2 regions of the Alteromonas sp. W364 genome follow, and region 2 is predicted to be linked to the other one. Evidence: predicted binding sites of a transcription regulator. Region 2 holds the regulator's gene; the other holds the start of a gene.
The links. Region 2 encodes ArgR, which controls arginine synthesis, uptake and breakdown. Its sites were predicted from a motif close to ANTGAATANNTATTCANT; they were not measured.
Positions count from the first base shown of each region.

Region 1: a site for ArgR is predicted at 7,557-7,574, ahead of RM556_RS09345 (aspartate aminotransferase family protein). Genes of this name have one in related genera too.

Region 1 covers NZ_JAVRID010000005.1:55,329-66,053, forward strand. The annotation lists gene RM556_RS09310 (mechanosensitive ion channel domain-containing protein) at 1-90, opposite strand, end outside; gene rimK (30S ribosomal protein S6--L-glutamate ligase) at 401-1,306, shown strand; gene RM556_RS09320 (succinylglutamate desuccinylase/aspartoacylase family protein) at 1,309-2,346, shown strand; gene RM556_RS09325 (ATP-dependent zinc protease) at 2,392-2,814, shown strand; gene RM556_RS09330 (DUF1338 domain-containing protein) at 2,811-3,629, opposite strand; gene astD (succinylglutamate-semialdehyde dehydrogenase) at 3,640-5,112, opposite strand; gene astA (arginine N-succinyltransferase) at 5,122-6,156, opposite strand; gene RM556_RS09345 (aspartate aminotransferase family protein) at 6,196-7,401, opposite strand; gene RM556_RS09350 (HDOD domain-containing protein) at 7,815-9,029, opposite strand; gene RM556_RS09355 (aminodeoxychorismate/anthranilate synthase component II) at 9,055-9,657, opposite strand; gene trpS (tryptophan--tRNA ligase) at 9,672-10,679, opposite strand.
Region 2 covers NZ_JAVRID010000010.1:78,268-88,992, forward strand. The annotation lists gene ppc (phosphoenolpyruvate carboxylase) at 1-1,620, shown strand, start outside; gene mdh (malate dehydrogenase) at 1,691-2,629, opposite strand; gene argR (transcriptional regulator ArgR) at 2,852-3,316, shown strand; gene RM556_RS15390 (hypothetical protein) at 3,383-4,654, shown strand; gene rsmI (16S rRNA (cytidine(1402)-2'-O)-methyltransferase) at 4,854-5,711, opposite strand; gene RM556_RS15400 (penicillin-binding protein activator) at 5,841-7,790, shown strand; gene RM556_RS15405 (YraN family protein) at 7,780-8,136, shown strand; gene RM556_RS15410 (phosphoheptose isomerase) at 8,178-8,771, shown strand; gene RM556_RS15415 (BON domain-containing protein) at 8,786-9,370, shown strand; gene RM556_RS15420 (ClpXP protease specificity-enhancing factor) at 9,372-9,839, opposite strand; gene sspA (stringent starvation protein SspA) at 9,871-10,503, opposite strand; gene RM556_RS15430 (cytochrome c1) at 10,611-10,725, opposite strand, start outside.

The DNA of each region.
Region 1 (10,725 bases), on a different contig from region 2:
CAGCGTAACCACAGCAGCAGACCACAGAATGCTCACGTAATATTGGCTAATCCAATTGTTAAAGGTACTTAGGAATGATATTTCTTGCATCAATTCGTTCTCATGGTTTCGATGTTAGGAATACAGAATTAGGTTAAAAGTAAAGCCAAACGGTGTTACTGTGCGTTTATATTAACCTGAACTTTATGTAAGTCGCGCTAAGTTATCATAGCATCATCAAGTTTACACCATTACTCTCGTTCCTACTTAGCTTAGCTACTTATTAGGATTTTCGTTGGTATCATCATGCAGTGAATTAAATTGTGTGGCGATAAAAATAAATGTATCCAAACATTAAAAAACAGGATATATAGTCGCCACTATTATCACTTGCCAATCATTAACTGAGTCAAGGACCATTATGAAAATTGCAGTGTTGTCGAGAAACCCGAATCTATATTCAACCAAGCGTCTGCTGGAAGCAGGACAGCAGCGAGGGCATGATGTGTCCGTGATTGACACTATGCATTGCTATATGGATGTAACCAGTGCAAGGCCATCGGTGCGTTACAAAGGTAAGGCACTTCCTCGCTTTGATGCTGTTATTCCAAGAATAGGTGCCTCAGTGACGTTTTATGGCACTTCAGTCGTGCGTCAGTTTGAGATGATGGGCACTTATTCTATCAATGAATCTGTGGCGATAAGTCGCTCTCGAGACAAGTTGCGTTCCTTGCAGTTATTGTCTCGCAAGGGTATTGGTATGCCACGCACCGGTTTCGCTAATCATCCAGACAAAATTGACGATCTGATTAAGAATGTGGGTGGTGCGCCGGTGGTGATTAAATTGCTGGAAGGTACACAGGGTATCGGTGTGGTACTAGCTGACACTGCAAAGGCGGCTGAATCTATTATCGAAGCGTTCATGGGCTTAAAAGCGTCAATTCTGGTCCAAGAATATATTGAGGAAGCGGGTGGCGCTGATATTCGTTGCTTAGTTGTAGGGGGTAAAGTTATCGCTGCAATGAAACGCCAAGGTGCGCCGGGTGAATTCAGATCTAACTTGCACAGAGGTGGCTCTGCAAGTTTAGTACGCCTTTCTCCGGCTGAGCGAAAAACCGCTGTTGATGCCGCAAAAACCATGGGACTAAACATGGCTGGTGTGGATATTTTGCGTTCCAAAAATGGACCTATGGTGATGGAAGTAAACTCCTCACCTGGGCTTGAAGGTATTGAAAAAGCAACCGGCAAAGATGTGGCAGGCATGATAATCGATTTTATTGCGAAAACGGCGACGCCAAACAAGACTAAAACGAAAGGTAAAGGCTGATAATGAAACGCGAAGACTTCGTCATTGGCGGAGAAAAAATTAAAGCTGGCGAGCAAAGGCGTCTGCAGTTAGAAATGCCGCCACTGTACACCGACACAAACATGGGTATTCCTGTGTTTGTTCAGCATGGAAAACGACCGGGGCCGACATTATTTGTGAGTGCAGCTATTCACGGCGATGAGCTTAATGGTATTGAAATTGTTAGCCGTTTAATTAAAAGCAGAGGCATTAAGAACCTTAGAGGCACTCTCATTGCGATCCCAATGGTGAACGTGTACGGCGTATTAAATCAAAGTCGATACTTACCAGATAGAAGAGACCTTAACCGTTGTTTTCCGGGTAGTAAAAAAGGCTCTTTAGCAGGACGGATTGCACGATTGTTCTTGGATGAAATCGTGAGTAAGTGTGATTTTGGCATCGACCTTCACACTGGTGCTATTCACCGTTCCAATCTACCCCAGATAAGAGCAAATTTGGATGACCCAAAAACGCTTGAGATGGCCGAAGCATTCGGTGTACCGGTGCTTCTTAATGCGGACATCCGAGATGGTTCGTTGCGACAAGCTGCCGCAGATGAAGGCGCGAAAGTGCTTTTGTATGAGGCCGGTCAAGCACTGCGTTATGATGAGTTCTCCATCCGAGCCGGTGTTAAAGGTATTATCAAGGTGATGAGAAACATTGGAATGTTGAATGGCGTCAAAGCGCGAGGCCACACTATTCGTCCATTCGTTGCTAGACAGAGCGGATGGGTGAGAGCAAATGAAAGTGGTTTTGTTATGCACAAAGCACAATTAGGGGATCACGTTGAAAAAGGAGATGTATTAGCGATAATCTCCAACCCCTTTGGTGAGCAGCTTGGCACCATGTTCTCACCAAGTACTGGGGTAGTGATCGGCAAACAAAACATCCCGTTGGCGCAGGAAGGGGAAGCAATTTATCATATTGCATACTTCAGTAAGCCTGACGAAGTGGCTGAGCATGTTGAGATGCTACAGGACAATTTGGTAGTTCCAGATTATGCCGCAGGAATGAACAGTTAGGCAGCAGTATGACGCTGTTCTTGCCTTAGATAACGAGAGTGATACATGAAAAACAAAGTGATGGTGGGCTGCTTGGAGCAGTGCGATTTACCTGATTTGAAAATCCAAGGGCTGCATGTGCGAGTAGATACTGGCGCGGCAACATCATCCTTGCATGTGGATAATATTGAAGAGTTTGAAGAAGATGATGCATTATGGATAAGTTTTGATTTACACCCAGATATCCATGACGTAAAAAGGCTGACTCGTTGTAAAAGCAAGGTTGCTGGAAAGCGCAAGGTGAAAAGCTCCACTGCAACTAAGCAGAAGCGCTATGTTATTGAAACTGAAATAGTGATGGCTGAGCAGCGTTGGACAATTCAATTGACCCTAACCGACCGCTCAGAAATGACTTACTTGATGTTACTGGGCCGAGAAGCAATGTCAGGTAGATTCACTGTCGACCCAGAGTTAGAGTATTTACTCTAACTGGCGCTAACATTTGTATTGGTGCTTTCGAAGATTTTATCAGCAGAAGCTGCTACAAAACCTTGATAATATTCACCGTTGCTTAATTTATAACGCTGAGCAAATTCATAGAAGCAACTTGGTATAGATAGCACACCATCACTAAAAGTCACATCGGCGGAATCCGCCATTGTAGAAGACTGTGCGAGGCATACGTCTTCTCCACCTTTAATCTCACCACCAGAAGTGTTCAATCTGAAACCCGCATCTTTCAGCTTACTATTCACGTCACTTAGCTCATCAATACTGTTAAGATGATTCACACTGACGGTGAAATGATTTGCGCGATATCCCCATGCTGCCATCCACGCTGCATACTCGGATTCTGCAAGCAAGGTCTTGTAATCTGCTTGAGAAACCTGCCAGTGAGTGCCTGAATACAGAAAGTCATCTTGTGTAGTTACCATTGGATCTATTTGGTCAACAAGCTTATGAATAATGGCCTGCGCAGTATCGCTAAGCTCTTCAACACGAAGCTCACTAATAAATACTTTAGGGTTCGTCAGGTCCGCATGCTCAAAGTGCATCGCGGTCAGTTTCTTACTTGCGAAGTCATAATCACCTTTTTGCTCATAACCTAAGCTAAGAAAGTGCGCTGCCAGCTTTTCCAAGTTTACTTTCTCAGTGTTAAAGGTGCGCAGTGCAATGTGGTCATTTACAATATCTGTCTGACCAGTAGCGTTACCCAAGAGCTGATGGATTTTATCCGCTGACGGTGTAATTTTTATGTAGTCTGCCCATAAGCCAGCAAACAAAGCGTCGATACTATTATGCATGACTATTTCCTTAGAATGTTAAACCAGGACTTAATGAAGAGGGTAACGTAACTACATCAAGTTCAACTGAAGCGACTGGGTAAGCGCAATAGTCGGCAGCGTAGTAAGCACTAGCTCTATGGTTGCCACTTTCACCTATACCACCAAATGGCGCTGCGCTGCTTGCACCGGTTATCGGTCTATTCCAGTTAACAATACCAGCACGAATTCTGGCAAGAAAGTAATCATAATCTTCCTTACTATCTCCCAATAAGCCTGCAGATAAACCAAAGCTTGTGTTATTGGCCTGTTCAATCGCAGTATCAAAGTCAGTATAACGAACCACTTTAAGTAAAGGACCGAAGTGCTCTTCATCTGGCATTTCAGTCACTATATCAGTTACATCAATAATACCTGGTGTAACAAAGCCTGTGTCTGTATCTGTATGTTCTAATTTTAATAGACTTTTTGCGCCTAAATTGAGTAAGTCTTGTTGCGCACTTGCCATTCCTGCAGCCGCTGCTGCACTGATCATAGCACCCATAAATGGCTGTTCTTCAGCATCGTAATGGCCGACTTTTATTGCCTTTGTTACTTCTAAAAGGCGCGCTAAGATCTTGTCGCCTTGTTCGTTACTTTCTATGAATAAACGGCGAGCACAGGTACAACGCTGTCCACTAGTAACGAATGCTGATTGCACGATATCATGCACAGCGGCGTCTATATCAGCTACTCCCTTAACGATCAGTGGGTTATTTCCGCCCATTTCTAATGCTAGGATCTTGCCCGGGTGGCCTGCAAATTGTTCGTGTAAAATTTTACCCGTGCGTGAGCTACCAGTGAAAAACAGGCCGTCAATGTTTTGATGGCTTGCTAAGGCTTTACCTGTCTCAATTTGGCCTTGAACAAGGTTTAAAACACCTGCTGGCAGTCCCGCTTTTTCCCATAGTTGCACGGTAAACTCAGCGACCATTGGGGTCAGATCACTTGGTTTGAAAACTACTGTGTTTCCTGCAATTAAAGCAGGTACGATGTGCCCATTAGGTAAATGACCGGGAAAGTTATACGGTCCAAACACAGCGACAACACCATGTGGTTTATGTCTAATTATCGCCTGCCCAACGGGCATTGCGTTTTCGACGGTACCGGTACGCTCATGGTAGGCCTTCTCAGAAATCGCGATTTTGCCCATCATAGCTGCGGCTTCAGTGGCTGTTTCCCACTCTGGTTTACCTGTTTCTTTGGCGATGATCTTAGCCAAGCTCTGCTTATTTTCTGCCAGTAATTCAGCAAACTTTTTGATAATACTAAGGCGTTCTTCTACTGTTTTCAAAGACCAGCTAGGGAAGGCAGTTCTGGCAGCAGCAACAGCGTCGTTGACCTGTGCTTCGGAGGCTGCTTTAGCAGACCAGATAACCTGGTTTTTGGCAGGATCAACTGAATCGATAGTGTGGCCAAGGCCGGCTATCCATTTACCATCAATGTAATGTGTCGTGTCTGTCATGTATCACTCCTAATGCTTAGTATTTGCGGGTGAAAATCGAATTGAATCGCCATCTTTGATGCCTAGTGCGGAGGCGGTCAGTCTTTCTATTGCAACTTTATTGGCGTCAACATAGGCAACTTCTGCTATACATGCGCGAAAGTCTTTAACCGAGGTATTAATGGCGAAACAGGTTTCACCATCGGTTTGGGCTAAGTTATCGTTGATGACAATCGTTGCTTTGCGACTTGCTTGCACTGTGGCGACTTGATTAACGTCGGCCTCAACAGTAGGGCCTGCATCAAAAATGTCGACGTAGCCTCTACATTTAAAGCCTTCTTGTTCTAATAAACGTAAAGCGGGTTTAGTTTTGTCATGTACCTTGCCGATACTATCTTGCGCCGCTTTACTGAGTAGGTTGACGTAGATGGGATACTTCGGCATTAATTCTGCTATAAAGCCTTTCTTGCCAATGCCTGTAAGATAATCAGCTGTTGGGAAGTCTAATGAGAAGAAGTGTTCTTCTAACCATGCCCAAAAAGGTGAGCGACCTTTTTCATCACTAATACCACGCATTTCAGCAATCACGATTTCAGCAAAACGCTCATGATGCTCAGCCATGAATAAAAAGCGCATTTTGGATAAAAATCTGCCATTTAGGCCCTGTCGTGCATTCTCTCGTAGAAATAAGGTACAAATTTCACTGACACCAGTATAGTCATTGCAAAAGTGCAGTATTTCCACGGTGTTATGCACATTTAACTCTCTTGATGCATGCACTACCTTGCTCACATGGTAATGATAGAAGGCGTCTTCCAAACCGACAGTTGCCTCGATACCTGAAGTACCGACGACTTGGCCGGTTTCCGTATCTTCCATTACGAACAAATAGCTTTCTGGCCCAGGGACGGTTGGTGTCGATGCGATAGCATCTATCGCTCGACTGATTTTTCGTTTGAGTAACTCTTCATTCACCGGCAATGATGTAAAGCCAATACCCGACTCCTCTGCAATCTCGTACAGAGCTTGATAGTCGTCGGCTTTGATAGGGCGGATGATTTTCATCGAAGTATCCTTCTCAAAAGACTGTGTATAGTTGCGCGATTAACCCGCTACAACTGCAGCTACGGCTCGTTCAAACCGAGCTAAGCCTTCAACAATGTCTTCATCAGGAATAACCAATGAAGGTGCAAAACGAATCACGTTCATGCCAGCAACAAGGCACATAAGGCCTTCACTATTAGCTGCAACCATAAAGTCGCGCGCGCGGCCCGCATACTCTTCATTCAGTGCGCAACCCAATAGCATACCTTGGCCTCTAACTTCACTGAATACGTGATACTTGTCGTTGATTTTCCCAAGAATTTCGCGATAAAGCGCTTCTTTTTTAAGAACACCTTCTAATACTTCTGGTTGGTTCACTACGTCAAGCGCTCTTTCGGCAACAGCACAAGCCAGCGGGTTACCGCCATAGGTACTGCCATGAGTACCCGGCTTCAAGCTGTTAGCGATATCGTTTGTGGTAAGCATTGCGCCAATTGGGAAGCCGCCACCTAGAGATTTCGCAGTAGTAAGGATGTCAGGAACAACATTCACGCCCATATATGCGTATAAGTGACCCGTTCGGCCTACGCCAGACTGGACTTCATCAAAAATTAGCAGTGCGTTGTGCTTGTCGCATAACTCACGAACACCTCTTACGAATGCAGGGTCTGGTACGATGATGCCGCCTTCGCCTTGAAGTGGCTCCATCATGACAGCGCAAGTGCGTTCTGACATCATTTCGGCCAGCATTTCTAAGTTATTGAACTCACAATGTTCTACTGCACCGGGCTTAGGGCCAAAGCCATCGGAGTAAGCAGGTTGACCACCTACCGTCACGGTAAAGAAGGTGCGACCGTGGAAGCCCTGCTTAAACGAAATAATTTGGTCTTTTGCTTCGCTATGGTGATCGATTGCGTATCTGCGAGCGAGTTTAAGTGCTGCTTCATTGGCTTCAGCACCAGAGTTTGCAAAATATACTTTGTCTGCAAAGGTTGCGTCACATAACTTTTTGGCTAAACGCATTGCTGGTTCATTTGTAAAAACGTTACTTAAATGCCACAGCTTAGCGCCTTGCTCTTGCAAGACCTCAACCAGTTCAGGATGACAATGACCCAAAACGTTGACTGCAATTCCTCCTGCAAAGTCGATGTATTCTTTCCCTTCTTGATCCCATACTCGAGAACCTTCGCCTCGAACGGGCACCATCTCTGCTGGGTTATAGTTCGGTACCATTACATCATTAAACGTTGCGCGAGTTACTTGCATACAAAACACCTCTTTGCGTTGATTCTGTGCGCTAATGTTGACCTTGTCTCACTAGCGAATTGGCCGAGTAGTATGCCAGAATATAGTCACAAAGTAAGCAAGAAATTTGCTTTGAGGCCAGTAAAAATAGGGGGTATGCAAGCATTTGCAGTTTTATTGCATATTTATTTGATGTGCAAAGGACAGCATCAATTTGGTGTTATGTCGTGACCAATCGAAGTATCAGTTGAAGGGCTGCTTGATGATAGAGTACACACGCGAGGGTTTGTCGACATTGACAAGCTTCCTTACTTATCCAGTAATTTCAGACTATTGTTTTACTTTTCGAAAAGAAGACTGGGCATAAGCATTCAAAAATAATTCTTAACAATCTAGAGAAGTGAGCTTGTTAAAGATGAATAAAGGTGCTGTTTTTATTCTGTTAAGGCTTTTGGCGGCGTGTGATGTTCCGGAATATTGATTTCAAGGCCTGTTAAATTGGTTTTCATCAACAACACGACGTCGTCAGACACAATGCCAAAATTTCGTAAATATAGCATCGAAGTTTGTTTTGACATGAGGCCATTAGCCTTCATCATTTTGAACTGCATATAGCCTTGGCAGCGGAAAAGAAGATCTGTCAGCGGGTGAAGATTCTTTGATTTTACATACTGATAGCTAATTTCTTGTATGCGAGTGTAATCTTCAAAACCAATGCCGATCATTAACCAACGGCATTTAAATTGCCCGACTAAATCACTAGTGAGTTGGTCGGCGTATTTAGTCCATAGGGTAATGAGGTATTTATGTGACGGCAATAGGGTTGCTAAGGCCTTCGCTTGTACTGGGTTATTCTTCTTACGTGCTTCAATGACCTTTTCTCGGAGTTTGCCATCGAAGGCTTTTAAGTACATCTTTGCTATAGCATTTCGCCCCATTGTACTGAACATGCCCATGTTGTAACCCAAATACCACTTTGAACCTTCCTTTTCGGCAATTGCTCGACATGCTTTGGCAGAACCTAAGGTGTATTCCCACATATGATTAGCGAGTTCTGGGAACATTTCTGAGCGGGCTGGTAACCCACGTTTTGATATCAACGCTGGGAGCAGTGTGCGTAAGCTCTCAATCCCGATAAAACTAAGCGCTTGTCTGAGTGTTTCAATGATGATGGGTTTACCGCGTGTATCAACACGTCTATATTTAGGTTGCTTGACGAATTTAATCAAACCTTGTTCTAACCAATCTAATTGAATAATTATCGCTTCAAGACGGGATATAGAACACGATTCGGTATATAAGACATCAAGTAATTTACCGATGAGAGGGTCAAGCCCAAGGACTTTCTTTAAGACATAATCGGTATCTCGGATACTTTTCGCTAAATCATTGATTAAGCTAACATGAAATTCGGCTTCGACTTGTTGTAGAAACAGGTTCTTTTTTTGATTCATTTCTTCGCGGTTTTTAATCGCGACTTCTTCGACAAAAAGCAGTTCTCTGCGTGCTTCAGCTTGCTCAGAATCTTCGTATGTACGTTGTTTTTCAGTTTTTTGACCAGACAAGATGACAGCCTCATCAATACTGACGAGGAGGTGCTCAAAACGATTGTTCATCGTTGCAGCAAGTTGAGATACGCTTAACTTCATGTCTATTTGTACATCCGTATTCTAGCTATTGTTTCAGAAAGTTATTCAAAATTTGATGGCCCGCAGTTGTTAGTAGAGATTCAGGATGAAACTGAACGCCGTATACTGGCAGTGTTTTATGTTCAATTCCCATTATCTCTATATCGTCACTTTCTTTACAAACTGCAGTTATTTCAAACATCTCTGGCAAACTCGCGTGCTCCAAAATCAATGAATGATAGCGCGTAGCAACAAATGGAGACTCAAGCCCTTTAAATATAACACTATCTTGCACTATTTGTATGCTAGAAGTTTTGCCGTGTTTGATATTTTTTGCGCGTATCACTTTTGCCCCAAACACCTGTCCGATGGCTTGATGACCTAAGCACACACCAAGTAATGGTTTTCTACCTGCAAAATAAGCAATCGCATCTAAACACACCCCTGACTCATTTGGGGTGCAGGGGCCCGGTGAAATAACCAAATGAGAGAAGGCGAGTTGCTTAATTTCTGCTAAGGTCAAGTCGTCGTTCTTAATCACCCTAACATTCGCACCTAACTCCTCAAAATAACGAGCTAGGTTGAAAGTAAAGGAGTCATAATTATCAATAATCAATACCGATGGTAGAAGACTCTCATTATTACTCACTGAATACAGTATCCTTAAGGGGTGACAAAACCGACAGCAGCATAAGCCTTAGCTAATGTAACGGCCGCTTTTGCACGAGCGTTTTCAGCACTTTTTGTCATCACTTCTGATAGGTAGTTATGATCAGATCTAATACGGGCATAGTTCTCTTGAATTGGCGCGAGCATAGACACTACAGCCTCTGCGACATCACCTTTCAAGTGGCCATACATCAATCCTTCGTATTTAGGTACTAAGGATTCGACACTCTCACCGGTAGTGCAAGATAGTAAGGAAAGGAGGTTTGAAACGCCCGGTTTTTCTTGTACGTCGTAATAAATTCGTGCTTTTTCATCACTGTCAGTCACTGCTCTTTTAATCTTTTTAGTCAGTTTCTTTGGATCTTCTAGTAATCCAATGACGTTATTCGGGTTGTCATCTGACTTAGACATTTTCTTCATCGGGTCTTGCAGACTCATTACTCTGGCACCTGATTCTGGAATGAAGGGGTCCGGAATAGTAAAAACGTCACCGTATAAATTGTTAAATCGTGTTGCGATGTCTCTTGTCAGTTCTAAATGTTGTTTTTGATCTTCACCGACCGGCACTCTGTTGGCTTGATACACAAGAATATCTGCAGCCTGCAATACAGGATAACTGTAAAGACCCACGTTAATATTTGATGCATTCTTCTGTGATTTATCTTTGAACTGAGTCATGCGATTCAACTCGCCCATTTGGGTGTAACAATTCAGTACCCAACTGAGTTGCGCGTGCTCAGGAACGTGCGATTGCATGAAAATACTGCTTTTATTTGGGTCGATACCACACGCTAAGTAAAGTGCTAGGCCATCTAAACATGCTTCTTTTAATGCAGTCGGCTCTTGTCTAACAGTAATCGCGTGTAAATCTACGATCATATATAGACAGTCATGGTCATCTTGCATATCAACCCACTGGCGTAATGCTCCCATGTAATTTCCCATGGTTAGTTGGCCAGATGGTTGGCAACCACTTAAAACGATTGGTTTGGATGAACTCATGTTTTCTTTCTTTCCTGATAGTAGAGGTTATTACTTAATTTACAAA
Region 2 (10,725 bases):
GCAAGTAATGATGAATTACTACACCCTCTCATGGCCTGCTATGACTCCTTGCACGATTGTGGCATGCAAGTCATTGCTGAAGGTGCACTGAAGGACACGATCCGACGCGTCCATAGCTTTGGTGTTAACTTGTTGAAATTAGATATTAGACAAGACTCTGAGCGCCATGCCGATGTATTTAGTGAACTCACAAGATATTTGGGCATTGGTGATTATGGCCAATGGAGCGAAGAAGACAAACAAGCATTTTTACTACGAGAGCTTAGCTCTAAACGTCCTTTGATCCCTCATTCATGGACGCCAAGTGACGATGTTCAAGAAGTCCTCGACACCTGTCGCGTAATTGCAAGACACAGTAAAGAAGGCTTTGGCATTTATATCATATCAATGGCAAGCGAAGCATCTGATGTACTTGCCGTACAGCTATTGCTCAAAGAGTGTGGCGTTACATGGCCAATGCCCGTCGCGCCATTGTTTGAAACATTGGATGATTTAAATAACTCACCCAAAGTCATGCGAAGCCTACTCGATATTGACTGGTACAGAGGTTATATCTCGGGTCGTCAGTACGTGATGATCGGCTACTCAGATTCTGCCAAAGATGCTGGCTCACTGGCCGCAGGTTGGGCACAATATGAATCACAAGAAGCGCTGGTCCAACTGTCAGAAGAGAAAGACGTGACACTGACTTTGTTCCATGGCAGAGGCGGCACAATCGGCCGTGGTGGCTTGCCTGCCAAAGCAGCGATCCACTCTCAACCTCCAGGGTCTTTAACAGGCGGGTTTAGAGTCACAGAACAGGGTGAAACAATTCGCTATAAGTTCGGCATGCCACAATTGGCTAAACGTAGCCTATCAATATATGCTGCCGCCGTTGTTGAAGCGATGCTCTCTCCGCCACCTGCGCCAAAAGAAACTTGGCGTGAAACGATTATAAAGATGGCTGCTCTTGGTCGCGATAATTACCGTGGCGTCGTCAGAAGCGATCCAGAATTTGTTCCCTACTTTCGCGTAGCGACACCTGAACAAGAGCTTGGTAAATTGCCTTTAGGCAGTCGACCAGCGAAACGCAACCCACAAGGCGGTATCGAAAGTTTACGCGCGATACCATGGATTTTCGCATGGGCGCAAACACGCATGGTGTTGCCATCTTGGTTAGGTGTGATGAAAGCGGTAGAAGCAGTGAAGAATGATGGCAATGATGATGTTGTCAAAGACATGATCGACAATTGGCCATTCTTTAACTCACGTTTATCTATGCTGGATATGGTATTCAAGAAGGCAGAGCCGCATATTAGCGCAGCATATGACGCCAGACTTGTCCCAGACAACCTGAAGCATTTCGGTGAAGGGTTGCGTGCAGAATTGAAACAGAGCATTGATTCAATTTTACGCATACTCGATCACACAGATATGATGGAGGATGACCCACATGGACGCTTGTCGATGGACATTCGAGGTGGTTATTTAGAACCTCTGCATTATTTACAGATTGAGCTGCTTGACCGAATTCGCAAAGAAGGCTCATCTGAATATAGTGATAACGATATTGCGACACTCGAAATGGCAATGATGGTTACCATTACAGGTATTGCAATCGGCCTAAGGAATACGGGTTAGTCGCTAAGCTCTATTCGATAGACATAAAAAAAGCCAGCATATGCTGGCTTTTCTTTTATATTTACTTAAATTAAGCAGTAACGAACTCTACGCCTAATTTAATATCACCGCGAAGGCCTTCTAACATAGCATTCTTAGCATTTTCTTCGAAGTCGCTTAAATCACCGTACGGTAAAATTTCTTCAACGCCGTTTGGACCTAAACGTACTGGATGTGCAAAGAAGGCTGCATCTTCAGAGTCGTCAACTTGAACGTAAGTATATTCAACAACCGCTTCACCCTTCATTGCTGCAACGAGTGACAAGCAGAAACGTGCTGCTGCTTGACCCATAGATAAAGTTGCAGAACCGCCGCCAGCTTTAGCTTCAACAACTTCAGTACCTGCGTTTTGAATGCGAGTAGTCAAGCTAGCAACTTCTTCATCACTGAAGCTTACGCCTTCAACCTGTGATAACAATGGAAGGATAGTTGTGCCCGAGTGGCCACCGATAACAGGTACGTGAACATCAGTCGTCTTCAAACCTTTAAGATTTGCAACGAACGTTTCCGCGCGGATAACATCCAAGGTAGTGACACCGAATAACTTATTCTTGTCGTATACACCTTTGGCTTTCAAGGTCTCTGCAGCAATCGCAACAGTGGTATTAACCGGGTTAGTAATCACACCAACACATGCTTTTGGACAGTTGTCCGCTACAGCTTCGATAAGGTTCTTAACGATACCTGCGTTAATGTTGAACAAATCAGAGCGATCCATACCAGGCTTTCTTGGTACACCCGCCGGAATTAGAGCAATGTCACAACCAGTCAGTGCATCAGCTAAGTCATCTTTTCCATGACCCGTCACTGCAACATCGGTAGGGATATGGCTTAAATCAACAGCTACACCTGGGACAACCGGCGCAACGTCATACAAAGCAAGTTCAGAACCTGCCGGTAATTGAGTTTTTAGTAATAACGATAGGGCTTGACCAATACCACCAGCGGCGCCTAGAACAGCTACCTTCATAAGAATCTCCTGTTAATTTAGCATTTAATTATACGGGCGACACCATAAGCCATAACCGTGCAAATCTCAATCACCGGATGGTCTTATATAGATTATTTTAGTTTACGATTACAAACAATTTACCTAGTTAACACTTTTGTCACACATTTTTATTTCATTCGTTTGCGAAAACCAGAGTGCTGTTGCAGAATACCCTAAAATTCAGTTAGGAAAAGAATACACATGTCGACAAGTAAACAAGACGCCTTAATCAAAGCATTCAAAGAGTTGCTTAAAACCGAGAGCTATGGCTCACAAGGCGAAATTGTTACAGCCCTGAAGGAACATGGTTTCGATAATATCAGTCAATCCAAAGTCTCTCGTATGCTCAGCAAATTCGGTGCGGTGAGAACCCGTAATGCTCGGGGTGATATGGTCTACTGCCTGCCGCCTGAACTAGGTATGCCAACGGCAAAAAGCCCTTTAAAGCAACTCGTTTTAGACATCGTGCACAACAATGTGATGGTCATCATTCGAACGAGCCCTGGAGCAGCGCAACTTATTGCTCGTTTACTTGATTCATTGAGTCATACCGACGGCGTACTCGGTACCATTGCTGGCGACGATACAATTTTCATCGCGCCAGCCGATATTACGCAAATTGAAGACCTTCGCCAACGAGTTGAAGACCTTTTTGAGAGTGTATAAAGCGCATGTTCAGCGCCACAAAGTGAACCCGAAATCTTCGCCTCAACTTCGTTTTATCATGAGGTAATGAATACTGCTCCATACCTTCCTGACGACAAAGGGCATAACAATTTATGCGCCGACCCTAATAACTTGCGAAAGGACTATACAGGTACGTACCAAACAAGTAAGAAAGTCGATTACAGTAATGCGCGTTGGGAGGAAAGAGTTAGCCATGATTGGAACGCTTTTCCAATGCTGGATAAGTCAGTGGGTAAAGTATTAGTGATTGATATTAAACAGAATAATGGCGAAGCTGTTTATCATTACATGTCAAATGCAAACACCCAAGCGACACTATATGAACCTTGGAGCTCTTCAAAAATATTCGCCTTTACGGGCGCAATTGCTGCATTGAAAGAGCAAAACAATTCGATCGTGTCGGCCCAAGGGAAAATTGGATACACCAATATTGCTGATTTAATCACCAGCATCAACAGTTATGAAGCGTTCGGTGACGCCAATGGAGACAGCAATGCTATTGCTACCTTCTTTGCCAATGTTGCAACTCGTGAATACTTAACTGCCCTATTTTATGAGAAGTGGTTAAGACTAAGTACGCCGCATATCTTTTTTCGAGGTTCCTACGGAGCAAGTAGCTTCGAGCCTCAATCTAAAATTTGGTCAGCCATAGACGGTACTTCACAAACCCCTTTAGATTTTAACAATGATGCTAGTAAAGATAAGGCGTATCGCCCCTATCGTTGTGAAACCTGCGGTACGACTGGTAACAAACCGATGACTACGCTAGCACAAGCCGAGTGGCTGAAACGCTTAGCCATGCATCAAACTGACGCCAAGACACGCCATCCATTCCTTGATGAGAGAGATATTAAGACCTTATTCTATGGTGCCGGTAATTCAACAGGTTCCTCACAATTAGGCGGTATGTCTGTCGGGATATCTACGATGCTACAGGATGCAATCGCAAAGCAACTTTTAAGGCGAAGTGAACCACACGCGACACTCGATACAGTGGATACCAAGCAACGAAGACAAAAATACAAATCAGTGCTAGATAGTCAAACCAATGGCTTATGGCGCGTTTTTAATAAAATCGGTTGGGGGCCAAGTGAAACGAGAGGAACAACCGAGAATGTATTGTTAGCCTATGTTTGTTTGCCAATGACTGCCTTAGTAGGCGAATCTTCTTCTGTCCGTCCTGAAAATGAAAGTATTGCATTTGTGATTGCTGCTCAGGTCGCCGTCGATGGCGCAAGCGAAGAGCTAATGAGCGAAGCCGGACAAAAAATGCAAGATTTGATAGACACGGTCTTAACTACATACTTCTCACTGTAAAAAGCAGTAAGTTAAAAAGTGGATAGTGACTAGGGGTCACCGCCTTCGCGGTGATGACGAAACGCGCGGTGATGACGAAACGCGCGCCATCATTCCCGTGAAGGGGACTAGGGATCACCGCCTTCGCGGTGATGACGAAACGCGCGCCATCATTCCCGCGAAAACTACAGTCATTCCCGCGAAGGCGGGAACCTAACAGCTAATCCTTATCACTTTTTAACTTCAAACCTGCTTCGTACAATGCGTTCTTTTTAAGGCCATAGTGTTCAGCAGCAATTGCAGCCGCTTTTTTCAAAGGTAATTCTGCTGAAACTAACTTGAGCAGATCCAAAGCGCCCTGCGATATCTCGCCAGTCTGGAGATTGTTAGGGCAATAAATCATCAGTACAAACTCTCCTTTTTGATGATTGGGGTCTTGCTCCAACCACGCTAAGACATGCTCTGCGCTGCCTTGGATATATGTTTCAAAGGCCTTGCTTAGTTCTTTCGCCAAAACGATTTCATGATCTGTTTGCAAATTCGCAGCGCATGCCATGACGGTGTCTCTAATTCGCCTCGGCGCTTCATAAAAGACAGTTGTGTACCCACTATTATTAAGCGCCTCTAAAGCCTTTGCTTTTGCTGCTTGCTTTACAGGTAAAAAACCATGGAACATAAATTTGTCAGTTGGCAAGCCAGATGCACTGAGAGCTGTGGTTAACGCGCACGGACCAGGCAAGGAAATCACCTTTATTCCAAACTCTCGACAATCACGCACAAACACATACCCGGGATCGCTAATCAGGGGGGTGCCCGCATCTGAAATGAGAGCAACATCACTTCCTTTTTGTAATAGTTCTACTAATTGTTTCGAACGAGCGGCTTCGTTGTGGTCATGCAGAGATATCGTCTTCGTTGGAATTTCGCAGTGAGATAGTAAACGAGAAGAGTGCCGAGTATCCTCGGCCGCAATGATATCAACAGAGCTCAGTACCTCTATCGCACGACTGCTAATGTCAGCTAAATTACCTATTGGAGTGGGTACAATGAAAAGCCTTCCGGCTGGGTTATTTTGCATTAATTTCATTCTATATTGAGCTATTTATCGCATATTCTACACCGACTTTCGATCAGAATATGCGAAAGAAGATAGATATTTGTTTCGCCTTGAGTAAACTAAGCACATATGGACAAATCGAGACACATTTTGAACCAACTTAAGTTAGCCAGTATCATTCTCTTTGTATTTATTCTTAGCAGTTGTGCAACCAAAGTTGAGAAAGTAGTCACTGCGCCGATCACAAAAGTCGAAAAGCCGAGTAAAGAGCTCGTACTGAGCAATGCTGAATTGTCTTTACAACGTGCTGAAGAACAATGGCAACGTAACGGTGATATTAACCAGAGAAATCAGCTGCTACTTGAGGCAGCTCAGGACTTTCAAACTGGAGAGCAATGTGTGCGCAGTGATATTATTGTTGCAAACATAGAACCCTTTCTAACCAAGCCTTTTCAAAAACAATATGCAACCTTATTAAAAGCAGAGTGCTCCTTAATTGAACATTATGCCTCAGGCAATTCGGTTGAACTCCTGAAAACGCCAATCGATACAATGATCTCATGGCTTTCAACCATTAATGAGCCGGCTTTCACTAATCGTAAAGAAGTTCTAATCGCGCATGTTGCAGCCTTGCATCAGCGCTGGGACTTGGCATCAAGCGTGTTAGCACAGCAACTCAATGCTGACTCACCTCTAAATAATGCACCAGAGCATAATTTATGGGAATGGTTTTTGAAGTCATCAAAGCAAAACAAACAAACATTAGCGAATCAAAATGGTCTGATGCAAGCGTATTATTCCCTAGCTAACATTATTGAAGATGAGGCCTTAAATGACGTCAGTCGTCAACAGGCTATTGCATTTTGGCAGGAGCGTCATCCAAGCCATCCATTGTCTGTTGAGTTACCGGTTGATATTCAACGTTATATGGAACAAAACATTACAAAAGTAGAAAAAATTGCTGTGCTTCTGCCACTCAGCGGTCGGGTTCAAGCGCAAGGTGATGCAATTAAGCAAGGCATAATGTCTGCGTTTTTCTACCGCTTACAAGACATTCAACAAAACAATCCGGGTGCGCCTATACCACAGCTAACGTTCATCGATACCGGCTCTGACAGTACACGTTTTAAAAGTGATGAAATAAACGCAGAATCACTAGGTCAATACGACGTAATTATTGGTCCATTACTAAGAGATCATGTCAATATGATCAAGGATTTACGCTTACCTGAGTCGATGTTTGTCTACCTAAACCGAACAAACAACCAAGACCGAGGTGAGATTGAAGAAACTGGCGTAGCCAAGGTGTATTTTGCCCTAGCGCCAGAAGATGAAGCCATTCAACTAGCTAATCTTATGCATAGCAAGCAAGTAGAAACGCCAATTTTGATATCAAATGACTCGTCCATCAGTCGTCGCATGATAGACGCGTTCAATCAACAATGGTTAGCGTTAAATAGTGTGGGCACCGACGACCCATTTGCCGCTACCAGATTACCAAAGATAGTTACCTTCACCGACAATAAGAGTTTACGGATTGGTATTACTGATGCCTTGGATGTGTTGCAAAGCCAACAGCGCATCAGTCAAATGTCGAGGCTTAGTTCAGAGGTCGTGCACAGCGTGACTCGCAACAGACGTGACGTGGATGCGTTCGTAGTCTTTGCTCAACCCCAAGAAGTAGAGTTATTAAATCCCATTATAGAAGCGAGTATTAGTTTATTTACCGAAGATACGCTTCCCGTATTCGCTACCTCATATAGCTACCAGCATCAACTCAACAAAAACAGTATTCGAGACTTACGCAACTTAGTATTCGTCGATATGCCATTTTTGATGCCAGAACAGCGTCGACAAGCCTTAGCAAAGGAAGTCGATAGTATATGGAACAATCCACCCAGTACTTTTCTGCGCTTGTTTGCCTTTGGCTTTGATGCGTTTCAGTTCTCTGAACAAATGCAGCAACTTGCGTTTTTCAGTCACACCGAACTATCCGGTATGTCTGGTAAGTTGTCAGTGAACGCAGACCGAGAGGTTGTGCGACAGTTACCCAGTGCCCTGATCGCCGAAGAAGAGATCACACAAACAAATGCTCTCTAACCAGTTTACAGCGAGTCTAAGCGGTTTTGATGCAGAACAAATAGCCAAGCGCTTTTTGTGTGAACAATCACTTCGTTTCATGGAACAAAACTTTACTTGCAAGGTCGGAGAGATAGACCTGATTATGCAAGATAAGAAACAGCTTGTTTTTGTTGAGGTGAAATACCGCAAAAGTAATAGTTATGGAGCGGCAGCAGAGCAATTCACTGTGCGGAAGCGCCGAAAATTAGAGAAAGCGATAAATTATTATTTGTTACAAAAGAACTGCAACCCGTTTCATACAAATTTCCGAATAGATGTTGTAGCAATAGACGATGAACAGGTAAACTGGCTTAAAAATGTGTAAAACAAGCGTTTGTTATAAAACGCAATTAATAAGGCGAATTCATGCTTGAGAATATAAAGAAGAGCTTCACAGAAAGTATCCAAACGAAAATTGCTGCTGCAGAGGAGCTTCCCGTTCCTATTGAAAAAGCAGCGACTATGATGGTTCAAGCTCTTATTCGAGGCAATAAAATATTAAGTTGCGGCAACGGTGGTTCAGCTGGCGATGCGCAACACTTTTCATCAGAGCTATTGAACAGATACGAGCGAGACCGTCCTTCTCTACCGGCCATGGCCTTAACGACTGATAGCTCGACCATTACGTCTATAGCAAATGACTACAGCTACGACGAAGTGTTCTCGAAGCAAATCAAGGCTCTGGGTCAGCCTGGCGATATCCTACTAGCGATATCGACTAGTGGTAACAGTCGTAATGTTATCAACGCAATGGAAGCTGCTCTTGCAAGAGATATGACAATCGTTGCATTGACTGGAAAAGACGGTGGAGAAATGGCTGGCTTCTTGAGCGAGAACGATGTTGAGATCCGCGTACCTTCATCTCGAACAGCGAGGATCCAAGAAGTTCATCTTTTAGTCATTCACAATTTATGTGAATCAATTGATAACGCACTCTTTCCCGTGAGTGACGCAGAATAGGAACTGAATACTGTATGTTGAGTAAAGGAAGACAGTTAGCCTTTTTGGTATTGTTTGCTTCGGTATTACAATCAGGCTGTGCATTGGTTGCCGTAGGAACGGTAGGTACCGCTGCCACGGCCTCTGCAACAGACAGAAGGACCGTTGGTACACAAATAGATGATAAGACAACACAGAGCCGGGTAAGAAGTGCTATCAATGATATCCCCTTAGTGAAAGATGAAGCCGCAATCAGCGTTGATGTCTACAACGGTCAAGTCTTACTAACCGGTCAAGCCCCCACTCAAGAGATGATTCGAAGAGTTGAACAAGCAGCCGTAGCGACAAATAACGTAGTAAAAGTCCACAATCAAGTTCGTTTAGGACAGCCGATTCCAGCGACATCTACCATGAATGACGTTTGGCTTTCCTCTAAGTTAAAAACCATTATGATTTCTGACGAAAGCATTCCTTTGTTTAAGCTTGATTTAGTCGTTGAGGATAGTGAGGTGTTTATTATGGGTTTGTTGACCAAACCTGAGGCCGCTGCGGCCGTCGAAGCTGCAAGAAATGTTAATGGTGTTACGAAGGTAATTCGGGTAATGGAGCTGGTTGAGTAGCTTACTTAACCACTTTTAAACTAGGTCTGTTAGATTTCTTATCTGTTTTGCCCTGACTCTCGACGGGCTCACTAGTTTCCTCTTTTTTCGATTCAACACTTTGCAAAGGCTGCTCTGAAGATAAGGCCTGTTCATAAGCTAAAAGCTCTTCTTCACTGCGTGTAAATACCGTTCCCGCACCATTTTCTCTGGCGTAGATAGCTGAAACAGCAATACTAGGGACATAAACTTGCATAGGCTGACCAGAAAAGCGTGCCTGAAAGGAGATAGCGTCTAGTTCGATGTGTAAATTAACACAGGCACTAGGAGAGATATTCAGTACAATCTGACCCTCTTTTACAAATTGCTGTGGCACTTCCACACCCGGTAATATTGCATCAACAACAATATAGGGTGTTAAACCGTTATCCACTATCCAATCGTAAAAAGCCTTAAGTAAATAAGGCTGGTTGCTGGTCATATTATCCACTGAATACCTCTAGTACGATGCACAATCCACTTTACAGTGGGTTGTGGATCTCACGTTCTTGGTCTGTTAGTGATGCTTTGAATGAAGCGCGCTCAAAAATGCGATTCATGTACGCAACAACATCACGACTACCAGCACCACTAAGTGTGATATTCAAGGCTGGTAAACGCCATAATAAAGGTGCTAAATAACAATCAACTAAGCTGAATTCGTCACTCATAAAGTAAGGCTTTTCAGCAAAGATTGGTGCGAGGGCCAATAAAGACTCACGTAATTCAGTACGTGCCTCTTCTGCGCCAGGTTCGTTGCGGAAGATTTTCGCAGCCAACACGTACCAGTCATGCTCGATTCTGTGCATCATTAGACGGCTTTCACCGCGTGACACAGGATATACAGGCATTAAAGGTGGGTGTGGGAAACGCTCATCCAAATATTCCATAATGATATGAGATTTATATAACACTAACTCACGGTCAACTAGCGTAGGTACTGTGCCGTATGGGTTCAACTCAAGTAAATCTTCGCTTAACTGGCTTGGATCGATAAAACTAATTTCAACGCCAACACCTTTTTCAGCAAGAACGATGCGCACCTGATGACTATAAATATCGATATTGTCAGAAAACAACGTCATGATTGAACGCTTGTTTGTGGCTACAGCCATTAAAACCTCCGAATTCTCAGGACAATGAGAATTGCAAAATAATAGTAACAATTAAAAACACTAAAAGGGGCGCATTGCCCCTTTTATAAAAATATTGGGGTAAGACCTTATTTTTTAACGTCTTTCCAATAATCTTTCTTCAGCAAGTATGCGAACACAAAGAAGATAAGGATAAAGATGAGGACACCTTTACCAATTTTCTCAGACTGCAATCTTGACGGC